Regions from separate parts of the Leuconostoc sp. C5 genome, predicted to be linked through region 2. Evidence: predicted binding sites of a transcription regulator. Region 2 holds the regulator's gene; each other region holds the start of a gene.
The links. Region 2 encodes LexA, which represses DNA repair genes until DNA is damaged. Its sites were predicted from a motif close to CNAACANNTGTTNG; they were not measured.

Region 1 (3,210 bases), 510 kb from region 2:
GCACCATTACTGTCCAGAATAGTGCGCGAATCAATTCCAGAAGCTGTTCTAAAAGCAATTCTACCAGGAATATTACTTTTTATGGTACCGTTAATCACTTTAACGTCAGGTCGCTGTGTGGCCAAAATCATGTGAATACCGGCTGCACGAGCTTTAGCACCAAGGCGCGCGATAGAAACTTCAATTTCATTACCCACCGTACTCATTAGGTCAGCGAATTCATCTACAATAGCAACAATATATGGCATTGGTTGCATAATTGGCTGATCTGTTTCCTTAGCTTCAGCATTCTGCTTTTCAACCGCCGCATTATATTCACCAATATTACGTTTTCCAAATTGAGCTAAAAGCTTGTAACGATTTTCCATCTCGTCAACAACTTTTTGCAAAGACTTCGCTGCTTTACGGGGCTCCGAAACAACTGGTGTCAGCAAGTGTGGTATCCCGTTATAAATAGATAACTCAACAACTTTTGGATCAACCATCATTAATTTAACTTCATTAGGTTTTGCACGCAAAAGGATAGATACAATAATACCATTAAGCCCTACTGATTTTCCAGATCCAGTAGATCCAGCAATAAGCAAATGAGGCATAGCCGATAAGTCTGCCATGATAATATTTCCTGTTACATCTCGGCCAAGTGGCACATTGAGTGGATTATCATCAAATGGCGCATTCTCAATCATGTCTCGGAATCCAACAGTTGCCTGAGTATCATTAGGAACCTCTATACCAACATAGGGTTTACCGGGGATTGGCGCCTCAATTCGTATTGATTTTGCAGCTAATGCCAATGCTAAATCATCCGATAGATTAGCAATTCGATTTACTTTAACGCCTTGCCCTGGTTTCAACTCATATTGAGTTACCGTAGGTCCTAATGAGACACTGGTCACTTCCGCCTCAACACCAAAGCTTTGCAGCGTATCATGGACAAGACGCGATTTGTCGGTTAAACCTTTAAACTCTTTTGTTTGGTCTGTAGGCGCTAACTGCGTTAATAGGTCAGCAGTTGGTAACTGGTAATCCGGATTTTCTTTTTCCAACATATCTGTAGAAACTTCGCTATCACTAACAGAAGTCTTTTCGGCCTGATCTTTGGAAGACTTTTTTGTTGGTTGAGGCGCTATAGGACCATTCCATTTAATTTCAGGCTCATTGAAATTTTCATGAACACTAGGTGGATTGACGTCTTTTTCTATTTTTGGGAGAACATCGGTTGACAAACTATCATCTCGGCTCACACCTAATGGATCATCTCCATAATCAGTAATATCTTTCTTGTGTCTATCACGTTTGAAAAGCGATTGTCGGGTTGGCTTTTCATTAGCTCGTTTTTCCTGAATATGAGTAACCCCTTCATGAGCTTTTTCAACACCTTGCTGAACAATGTCACGAGCTGGAATACGGAAAAAGATTGCAATACCACTGAATAATAAGATTATTGTTACAATCCACGTGCCAATGCTAGACATTAACATAAACAGTAGATGATATAATGCCGCGCCGATTATACCACCGCCAACCGGTGTGTTTGCTGATTGATTGACAAAATCTTGACCAATTAACCGCACCACTTCGCCAACATATCCATCTGCATTTTTTAGTGTGTATTCAAAAAATAACAATGATGAAATTGTCTCAATAGCAATGAACATCATAAAAGCGCCAACCCAAAAATGAGTTGCTATTTTAGGTGTTTTTCGAGTAATAAAATAGTACCCTAAAAATAATGTCATAGGTATTAAAATCACAAGATACATATTTCCAAAGAAAAAACGAAAAATGTCAGCGATAAATACCCCTAATATGCCAAGCTTAAATATACCTAGTATACCTAAGACAATACCACCCAAGAAGCATAGGTTTTGAACTAAAGGGTTCTTTTTTTTACTCTTTTTACCACGTGTTGTACGCCGTCTTTGTGTAGTCTTTCTTGTCGCCAAAGTTCCACCTCTTAGTCAGTTCATTCTAACACTTTATTTTATCATTTTTGAAACTCGAACAAATGTTCACATCAAATTCTTAAGCTTTGCTTAACTCTATTTCAAAAATTTAATTTTTAAACACAAAAAAACGCAACCAGAGTTGCGCTTTTTAGTAGCTCGTGAGAGAATCGAACTCTCGATTCCGCCGTGAAAGGGCAGCGTCTTAGCCACTTGACCAACGAGCCATGGTCAATAGTTGTTCGTTGTAACGAAACAACTATATTAGTTTATCAGGGAAATTTATATCTGTCAACTGTTTATTTCAGTTTGTCTTGCTCGTATGTGTGAGTTGTTTCTAAATTTGAAAAAGATTGCTGGCGCAATGCTTCATAAAGCACAATTGCGACAGTATTCGATAAATTCAACGAACGAACATGTGAATCATCCTGTGGGATACGAATAGCCTTCTCCGGATTTTGACGCATAAATACTTCTGGTAACCCTGTGGTTTCTTTTCCAAATAAGAAGTAATTGTCAGTATCATTTTGTGCGTAATTAGGCTGTGTATAGTCTTGGTTAGCAAATTTAGAAACCAAGTATAAGTTGTCTGTTTCTGCTAAAGTGTCTAGAAAATCAGGCAAGCTTGGGTGTTTCACCAACTTTACATGATCCCAATAATCTAACCCGGCACGTTTAACGTGTTTGTCATCAAGTTCAAACCCCAACGGTTCAATTAAATGTAAGACTGCATCAGTTCCAGCAGTCGTACGAGCAATATTTCCCGTATTAGCAGGCATTAAGGGTTCAAATAAAACAATATGATTCGTCATTTTTCAGCTACTTCCTCTACTTCAAATAAATCTGAGTTTGCACGCCACCAATCATAGATGTGTGTAACAAACACTTTAGCTACAGCATATGATGGCACCGCTAACACAATACCTAATACACCAAAAATATGTCCACTGCTCAATAACACAACGATAACAGTAACAGGGTGAATTGATAACGCCTCCCCGAGAATTTTTGGTGAAATAACATGTGCTTCAATCGGTTGTTCAATAGCTAGCACGATAATAGCTAATATTAGCATTTTTGGGCCACCAGCAATCAAAGCAACTGTGAAAACTGGCACTTGTGCAATAATTGATCCAACATACGGGATTAAGTTAAAGAAGCCTGCCATCAGCGCTAATAAAATACCGTACGGCAAACCAATAATGGTATACCCTATGGAAAACATAATCATTACAGCGAGTGCAACACCAAGTTGTCCACG
Region 2 (3,210 bases):
TAGTCAGAACAGTTTCAACAGATCCAGGTTTAATTTCATTAAATATATCTTTCATGTCAGCCTGAACGACTGAAACACGTTCATGTAAATTGTTCAGTTCAATGCTACGTTGTGCCATTTCAGCTAATTCTGGTTGTATCTCGACTAACTTTATTTCCCCAGTCACTTTTGGAGCGTAAAAAAGCCCAACCGCGCCAGTACCTGATCCCAAATCAACAGATAACCCTTTACCTTTTCCTTTTACATCAGCAAAATGTGCTAATAAAATCGCGTCTAAGGAATATGAAAACATGTCTGGATTCTGGATGATATTAATATTTTGTGATGGAAGTCCATCAATACGTTCATTTGCTTTAAGAAATGGTTGTGTCATTTGCGTTTCTTTCTGTTTATCTGTAAAATTGAAATGATTAATTTATGAGGTAAATAAATATGAAATTCTATGATTTTTTACGCGGCATTGCTGTTGCTTTAATATGGGCAGTTACTGGCCGCATTAAATACATGAATCGCGACAGAATACCCCAAAACGATAACTATGTGCTAGTTGGTCCACACCGCACTTGGTGGGATCCAGTATGGTATGCTGTGGCAGCCTACCCAAAACACTTTATTTTCATGGCAAAAATTGAATTATTTAAATTCAAGCCACTTGCATGGTTAATCAAATCAGCCGGCGCATTCCCAGTTGATCGTGAAAATGTTGGCCCAAGCGTCATCAAAATACCTGTACGCGAATTAAAAGATGGCAAGCGCTCTTTAATAATGTTTCCTTCTGGTTCTAGACACAGTGATGATTTAAAATCAGGTTCCATTCTAATTGCACGAATGGCTGGAAAGGCAATCGTACCAGCTGTATATCAAGGCCCTGTTAAGTTCAGTCAACTTTTCAAACGTAATAATACCACAGTTAATTTTGGTGAGCCAATTATTATTGATCGTAAAGACCGATTGAACAAGGAAAATATTGCTAAATATACTGAGCAGATGCAAGCAGCTTTCCAAGAATTAGATGCTGAGATTGACCCAACTTGGAAATATGTAGATCCAAAACGTTCAGAAAAAAAATAAGCCGATTGGCTTATTTTTTTTGCGAATTGGCACTTTGTTGCTTCATCTGAGCCATCATTTGGTTCAATTTCTTTTGAGATGGTTTTTGTCCCATTGACATCATCATTGATTTCATCATTTCTTCTGAAATAGGTGGGTTTTTTGCAAGATAACTCTTCATTGAGTTACGTGCCAAGAAAAAGCCACCGACCAAACCAATAATTAAAGTTAACACTGCAATCAAAATTGCTAGCCATGTGCTAATCATGCATATTCTCCTTACTAAAATGTCTGATAATTATTATAGCACAGCCAGCAAAGGCGTGCTATAATAACTTGCAGAGTTAACGTTTTCAATATGAACCATTTTGTTCGTTATAAAAATAAATAACACGAATTTTTTATTATTTATTTAATATTAGGTTGAATTTTTAAAAAAATAACGAACAAACGTTTGATTTGTTCGTGTTTTTCCGTTATACTGATGATAGTAAATTTAACAAGTAGGAAACCCATCATGGCAATTACACAAGAAAGCAAACAAATTCAAGTGCTTCGATTTATTCATGAAGCACAATCAGAAAATGGTTACCCACCAACCGTCCGAGAAATTGGTGAAGCTGTTGGATTATCATCTTCTTCAACTATTCACGGTCACATCGAACGTCTGGTAAAAAAAGGTTATCTTTTAAAAGATGCTTCTAAACCAAGAGCTCGTGCGATTGAAGTAACCGATATTGGTTTAGAGATGCTTGGGATTTCAACCACACCCGGAAAAATTCCGGTACTTGGAATGGTTACAGCGGGTACACCAATTTTGGCAGTAGAAGAAGAAGCAACTGAATTTTTCCCTATCCCAGATAATTTAATGCAATTTGATGGTGACCTATTCATGCTTAATGTTCATGGTGATTCAATGGTTAACATTGGCATTCTAGATGGAGACAAAGTTATCGTACGTAAGCAAGAGAATGCTGATAATGGTGATGTTGTTGTCGCAATGAATGATAACAATGAAGCGACAGTTAAGCGTTTTTTCCGTGAAGCCGATCATTATCGCTTACAACCTGAAAATAACAGCATGGCGCCAATTATTTTGCAAAAAGTCTCTATTTTAGGAAAAGTAATCGGACTGTATCGCGACGCTATTTATTAAAAACCAAATAAAAAGGCTCATCTCTGATGAGCCTTTTTATTATGCTTGCCAAGCATTTGGATTTTCCTTCCAGTTTTGTAAGGTTTCAACTTGTGATTTATCGAGATCCCCACGCTTAACGGCTGTTTCAATTAGTTGTGAATATGTTGTCAGTGAGTTAAATGTTAGTCCTGCTTCAGCAAAATTTTTTTTACCAGCTGGTAATTCATAAGAAAATATGGAAACAACACCAAGGACACTTGCTCCCTCCTTACGCACCGCATTTACTGCGGCCAACACAGACCCACCTGTTGATATCAAATCATCAATCAGAACGACTTTACGATTTTTTACCAATGCACCTTCCGTTTGACGACCTGCCCCGTGATCTTTGGGTTTTGAACGTACATAGACCATTGGTTTATTTAATTCTTCAGCTACCCAAGCTGAATGTGGAATACCTGCAGTAGCCACTCCACCAATAATCTCAACGTCACTATATTCTTTTTTTATTAGTTCAGACAGCCCTTTGTATATATTTTGACGTACCGAAGGGAAACCAATGGTCATCCGATTATCTGTATATATTGGACTCTTAATACCCGAGGCCCACGTGAAAGGTTCTTCTGGCGAAAATTTTACGGCACCAATTTCAAGTAAATCATTAGCTACTTGTTGTTTATAGTCTGTCATTTATTTTCTCCATTCATTGACAACACGTTGATATGCAGCCACTGGGTTGGTCGATTGTGTAATTGATCGACCAACAACTAATCCAGTTGAATTCAACTTCTTGGCTTCCCCTGGCGTAGTCACACGCACTTGATCTCCAGCTTCATCACCAGCTAAACGAATACCAGGTGTGATACGTAAAAATCGATCATTCGTGTGTGACTTAATTAAACTAGCCTCTAAGGGTGAACTAATTGTCCCGTCTATGCCCACCGAGTAAGCAAGCTCAGCCAAATGTGCAACACTTTCTTCAATAGTTGCTGTGGTTAATTGTATCTCTTGTATCTCAGCTT
Region 3 (3,210 bases), 160 kb from region 2:
TTAGCATATCGCTGATTAACCAATCGTACTTCATAAATAGTATTAGGTTGTTTAGTGAATAAAGAATTAATCTCTGTGATAATATTTTCAATTGGATTCATTTTTTCTTACCACTGTTCTAATGTCTTCAAAGGCTATGAATTGGTGGTCAATATAGACACCTAATTCGGAAAAACCATTTATTAAACCAGTCACATTAGGGATCAGATTTCCTTCGTTATCTTTAATATTTTGTTGAACGGTTACGGCATGATAATTAGCAGAAGCGTGTCGTAAAATATCTTGCGCATCATTTAGTGATATTGCGGGTAATTTCTTAGTTATTGCATTTCGTTGAATGCCCTCTTTGGTTAAAGAAGAAGTGTGGTCGGACAGAAAGTAGCCGTTCCATTTAATTTTTCCTCGTTCTCGGTAATCGTTTTGGAAGTAGCGATTGATTATCGTAGTGAAATCATCATTGTCAGTCATAACTGTTGCCTCCGTTGTGTCCGCCAACTAAACTAGCTCGGTTAATGGCTGTTCCACCGACTTCTTTAGACATAGCCCGCATCAAAGCTGTAGTACCAAAACGTTGACGAATTTCGTCGACAACTTGATCAATTTTGTTTGTTTTAAGGATGTGTTCAGGTTGTTCAAAAAGATTAAGCTGTACTCCAGTATCATCAACTAGTCCACCGTAATCAATCCCGATGTGTCTAATAATCTCGCCTCGCCAGTGCTTTCTGAAGAGGTTGATCATAACAGCCATTAATGCATTGGTATCGTTAGTGGGACTAATACGACATTGTTTTCTAAAGCCATGTGATTCTTGTTTCTCACTTTCAGAAAAAGAATAACCAATAAACAAGCTAACTAAGCACGTTTGCTTTTGGTGGGCACGAATTCTTGTGGCAACTTGATCCGCCATTTCTCGAATCACGATTTCAATCTCAGCTTGTTGGCTGTAATCACGTGGTAAAACTTGAGAATTACTATATGATTTATTTTTGGGCCTGATTGTTTCAGTCAGATCAGATCGGTCAATACCCCAAGACAAAGCTAACAACTGTTCACCCATTAATCCCAGTTTCGAACGAAATAGATATGGATCTTGGTGAGATAAGTCATACATTGAGTGAATACCCATCAAATTTAGCTTACGCGCAGTTCGCGAGCCAATACTCCAAACATCAGTTAGTTTAGTAATTGGCCATAGCTTCCGTGGCACATCTTCATAATGCCAGATTCCTGTCAGATTCTTAGCATGTTTGGCTTCAATATCAAGCGCTAATTTGGCCAAGACTGGTGAATCACCAATACCAACAGTTAAATAGATACCTGTTTCTGCCCGAACTTGCTTTTGTATTTTAAAAGCAACTTCCTCCGGTGTTTTTCCAAAAAGACGCCAAGAATAGGTCATATCAAGAATTGATTCGTCGATGGAATATGGCAATAAGTGCGCATCATCAGTGTATTGTCGATATATGTTGTTAATGCGCAAGTTCTCTTGAATATAAAGATTCATTCTTGGATGAGCAATCACTAAGTCCGGACAAACAGGAATATCACGTTGTCGGGTAACATTAGTGATACCCAGTATTTTCTTGGCCATTGGTGAAGATGCCAAGACTAAGCCGCCGTTGGTATTTTCTTGTTCTGACATCACAACAAGTAATGCTTTTAATGGATTGTAGTTACGTTCCACACACTCAACACTGGCATAAAAGCTTTTAGAATCAATCATAAATATCACACGTCGTTCCTCTTGCGTGTAGTTGTATTCAATTTTCTGCTTGTTTACCATATGCTGTCTCCAAAACAAAAGCTGTATAATTCATTATACGAACAAACGTTCTGTTTGGCAAGAGGATAAATTGTATTTAATTTTTGAATGACGAAACGCACAACTAAAAGCTGTGCGTTTTTTGCATGTGGTGTTTTATTTTTTTAAATAGCTGACGCCAGTATTGTACAATATAGCCAGTTAACGTGGCAATCAAAAAAGTTCCAATACCCAGTGGTCCACCAAATATAATGGCAACTACAAAAAAGAACAAATCTTGAACAGACCTTGTCAGACGATAACTGGCCCATTTCTTTTTGTTGAACAATGGCGCAACCGCATCGTACGGGGAAACACCAAGATTTACACTTGTATATATGCCAATTCCTAATGAAAATAAAAACATACCAATGACAAATAAAAATATGTTTTCAAGATAAGAAAAGCTTCCAAACCAACGCCCAACTATAGGTTCAAACTTCGGTGTAAAATAAGCGATAATGTATCCTGGTAACGACATATTGATTAATGTTCCGATGCCAAACTGTGTTTGATCGAAAAACAAAATGCCAAGGAACAATAGCGCATTAAATGCAAGCTGATAGTTCCCTAAATTCCAATGGAAGGTATCTGATATACCAACATCTGCTGCTGTTGCTGGATCAATGCCCATGTTCGCCAAACGGAATAAAACAATCCCAAAGGCAATGATAATGGTGCCAACAATAGACAAACAAAGACGAAAAGAATACGATCTTAATTTTTTATTGAACAAATTCTTTTCCTCAACTTATTATTTATAAGTAAAGTTTAAATGGATGATAGTGAATTGTCAATTAATGATTTAAGTTCTGTATTGAGCGTATCTGTAATTTTTTCAGCACAACCCCTATTCCACTATTCTTTAAAAGAAGTTGAGTATAACGCGAAAAGTTAGGATTTTGAGATTAAATCGTTATTTGATATATAGGGTTTCCAATTCGGTATTTAATCAATCAGGACTTTATCTTTGCAATGACACGATAAGGCTTGATCATTATTAAGCCTCATGATTTTAACTCCAGTTGTATTTTCATACGAAGTTAGTTTTTTGTCAATATCAGCATCACGCGTTAACATTTATTTGAAGTGCGGGAAAATTGTAGTACTTGTTAAGTTCAAACCTGTTAAATCTGTATCATTAAATTGGTTGTCCTCTGGATAAAGATATTGCAAATATTCGATGGAAGGTCCCATTACAATTGATCCAGCACTTAGCCCAAAAATTGGAACCCCAGTCCTACTAATGTCTTTTAAAATATGGTCAGCACCACTTTTTTTCAAGAAATGTAGTAGATAAAATGGATAACCACCATTCAAGAATATCAAGTCATAGCCATATAGTTTTTTTGCACTTTCAAACTCCACATCAAGAAAATCAACCTGATCTAGTCTAAATTCTAATAAGT
Region 4 (3,210 bases), 320 kb from region 2:
TTAGCAAAAGAAAAGTTAACATAAATGAGGCGTACAGATACCAAAAGTCAGATAAAAACTGCAACGCTAAGCCAAATATTTTTTTAATCACTAAGCTTAATCCCCTTACCTTTGACAGTTTGTAAATACTTTGAAAATCCAATTTCTGTTACTTTGTTACGCAATCTCGTTAGCGTGACCGCTAACGTATTCTTATCAACAAACATCTCGTTATCCCACAAAGTAGCCATAATGTCCTCTCTGGTAACAAGTTGATTTGGATGAGTAAATAAAAGATACAATAGCTTTGTTTCATTTTTGGAGAGAACTACCTCTCGACTGTCATATATTAACTGATTATCAATAATATTCAAGGTATAACCTTGAAATTGAGAATGCTTTTTCTCTACACTAAAGCTATATTCGCGTCTCAGCAATGCATTAATTTTTACGATTAATAAATCTATGTTAAACGGCTTAGTAATGTAATCATCTGCGCCGAAATTCATGGCCAGAATCATATCACTTTCTTCATCACGACTAGATAAAAAAATTATCGGTATCATGCTATTTTGACGTATTTTCTGTGTCCAAAAAAAACCATTATAGTAAGGTAAATTAATATCCATCAACACTAAATGTGGTGAATGCATTGTAATTTCCTCTTCAACTTGATTAAAATCTTTACAACTAACTGCACTTAGTCCCCAACTAATCAAACCCTTTTTCAGCAGGCTTACGATTTCTTGATTATCCTCAACTATAAAAATTTTATATTTCATAATTTGTGTCCTTTATTTACTTACTTGAAGGTAAACCAAATCATGAATAAATGCAAGCTCATTCGCTAAGCATAGGGATTACCGAATTTGTCACAATACTTGTAAAATCCCAGTTTGTACAGATTGGTTGTTTTATCAATTTGATCTACTGGCAGTGCGTGAACTGTTTTCATAACTTGATTTGTAAACTCTAAGGTTGCTGTTCCATTGGCAGTAATTAAAGGTTCATCTACTACAACTTGTTCTTCCAAGAATCTAGACAAGTTTGTATATTGCTCATAACTCTGCCACAAATATACTGAATTACCAGTATGCTTTTTATCATTCAATAAACCATTTTTAGCCAAGAAATCAACTGCACCACAAATGGCCGCCACCGTTTTCCCCGCGACTAAACGATTTTTGATTAGATTAGTAATTTCAAGGCTGTTGATATGCCATGAATTACCACCAATCAAAACAAGTAACTCGGTTTCTAGAGGAATCTCGTTAATAGAGTAGTCTACTTTAGTCTGAAAACCACCAATGGAGTGTATAGTTTTTTGAATGGAAGCAGTTTTGACTGTCCAATCGGTTAATTGATTTAATTGACTTGATAGATAGGCACCTTCCCAATCTGCATATTCGTTTAACAAAAGAAACACTGCTGTTTTCATGTATCATTCCTCTTTCTTAATATTTAAATAGCTTATCATATAGAAAAAGGGAACACAAGTTCGCATATCGACACAAAAAAAGCATCGTTATGTAATCAACAATGCCTTTTCTAATATTAAAAATAATAATTGAGTTCAGCCTTATTCTTCAAATCCCTTAACCATTGGTAGCAAGGCAGCTAACATCAGTACGCCAATAAATCCTAGAATAATACCCAAAGTCATCATCCCCCAAACCATTGTCATTACCATACCTAATCCAAATACGATCGCACTAACAAAACCAAACAAACTGATTACTACGATTCTAGTATTCCAAATCCATAACGCTTTTCCTGCCATTTTACGTTTAGCCAAAAATACAGCTAGAGCACTAATAATACCAACGCCACCTAGAATTGCACCTTGTAACTCTACGCCCCATTCCGGTAGTAAAACCATACACATCCCAATTGCGAATAGAAAGCCACTACTAATCCACCCTAGTAAGATTATAAAGTCATTTTTCTTCATTAGATTCCACTATCCTTTTAGTTTGTGCCTAAATGTACCCATCGTTTTCCTGCGTATACGCCGACAAATGATAACACTATGCCGCCTGCAATGGCTGGTACAAAGTTAGTTTCCATCAGTGTGGGTCCGTAATTTAGTAGTTGATCAGCCGAAACTGCACCCAAGCTACCTAACAAAATACCAGTGCCAAGGGTGATGTTTTTCCTCAATACTGTACCAGGTTGTTTCACCACATTTCCCAAAAATGCGACACCTAACCCTGTCACAACTCCGATAATGATATTTAATACAATTGCCATCTCTTATCTCCTTTATCCTTTTGATTGAATTAATTATCTAATTACTTTGTTTATAAATTGCTAAGGTTTTGTTTCGGTTTTGTTAATGACGTTTTATTAATCAAAACATCGATACTTTTGTTTACAATTTGTTAATCTTAAGCGTTACTGCGTTTTATCAGCAAATTTTTGATACAATGAGAATTGAATTCTTTAACTGATTAACTGGACGCCATATATCATTCCACGAAAGATAATCATATGCAGCTCATCAAAAAAATAACGACAAAATTTAATGACATCATTGATCATCACAACTTAAGACATCACATTTCAGAAAAATCTGATCGTGTAGTTCTATATAATGCCGCAAGCACAATATCTAATTTGGTATTTGCGCTTATCAAATTAACTATTGGTATATTCTTTTTATCTTTATGGTTTTTAATATTTGGTGGCTATTATATTATTTTACTGGCTATTCGATCATACTTTTTGTGGCGATATCGTCAAATTAGAGTTTCAAACATAAATCCCTTAGAGCGAGAAAAAATTGAAATTAGATACTTGCGAGAAGGTGGTATCTTATACGGTTTACTGGGCATGGCTCTTGTTACATTATCGATTTATATGTATATCGTAAACGAACCACAACGATATAATCAGAGTATTGTGTTGCTAATTGCACTAATTGGCTTCACTAAAATTGTGACATCCGTCGTTGGCTGGATTAAAGCTCGTCATTTTCGTAGTCCAATTATTACTTATTTAAAATCATTAAATTTAGCTGATGGATTAGTTGCCATTGTGATGACACAATATGCACTATTGTCCTATGAAAATTCACCTAGTGCTTCGTCATCAACAGGATTGTTTGGTGCGGCAATTGGTATTTTTTTAATTATTGTTGGTTTGGTGATAACACTTCGAGCCCATATAAAGTCCATTTCGCGCTAAATGACTGCAACTGTAAAAAGACCGCCATGCACACATCACATGATG

Region 1: RHP56_RS03270 (FtsK/SpoIIIE family DNA translocase) is a predicted target of LexA. The motif match lies at 2,005-2,018, and genes of this name have one in related genera.
Region 3: RHP56_RS04875 (Y-family DNA polymerase) is a predicted target of LexA. The motif match lies at 1,822-1,835, and genes of this name have one in related genera.
Region 4: RHP56_RS04125 (type 1 glutamine amidotransferase family protein) is a predicted target of LexA. The motif match lies at 1,467-1,480, and genes of this name have one in related genera.

Annotation. Positions count from the first base shown of each region.
Region 1 is NZ_CP134351.1:626,172-629,381, reverse strand. It holds gene RHP56_RS03270 (FtsK/SpoIIIE family DNA translocase) at 1-1,949, opposite strand, end outside; tRNA gene RHP56_RS03265 (tRNA-Glu) at 2,105-2,176, opposite strand; gene RHP56_RS03260 (tRNA (cytidine(34)-2'-O)-methyltransferase) at 2,249-2,761, opposite strand; gene RHP56_RS03255 (AI-2E family transporter) at 2,758-3,210, opposite strand, start outside.
Region 2 is NZ_CP134351.1:1,136,983-1,140,192, forward strand. It holds gene RHP56_RS05735 (tRNA1(Val) (adenine(37)-N6)-methyltransferase) at 1-373, opposite strand, end outside; gene RHP56_RS05740 (lysophospholipid acyltransferase family protein) at 433-1,071, shown strand; gene RHP56_RS05745 (YneF family protein) at 1,082-1,318, opposite strand; gene lexA (transcriptional repressor LexA) at 1,568-2,206, shown strand; gene pyrE (orotate phosphoribosyltransferase) at 2,246-2,878, opposite strand; gene pyrF (orotidine-5'-phosphate decarboxylase) at 2,879-3,210, opposite strand, start outside.
Region 3 is NZ_CP134351.1:975,817-979,026, reverse strand. It holds gene RHP56_RS04885 (hypothetical protein) at 1-101, opposite strand, end outside; gene RHP56_RS04880 (hypothetical protein) at 88-468, opposite strand; gene RHP56_RS04875 (Y-family DNA polymerase) at 461-1,783, opposite strand; gene RHP56_RS04870 (YczE/YyaS/YitT family protein) at 1,887-2,537, opposite strand; gene RHP56_RS04865 (Type 1 glutamine amidotransferase-like domain-containing protein) at 2,882-3,210, opposite strand, start outside.
Region 4 is NZ_CP134351.1:819,760-822,969, reverse strand. It holds gene RHP56_RS04130 (response regulator transcription factor) at 84-761, opposite strand; gene RHP56_RS04125 (type 1 glutamine amidotransferase family protein) at 827-1,417, opposite strand; gene RHP56_RS04120 (hypothetical protein) at 1,559-1,930, opposite strand; gene RHP56_RS04115 (hypothetical protein) at 1,948-2,229, opposite strand; gene RHP56_RS04110 (hypothetical protein) at 2,470-3,165, shown strand.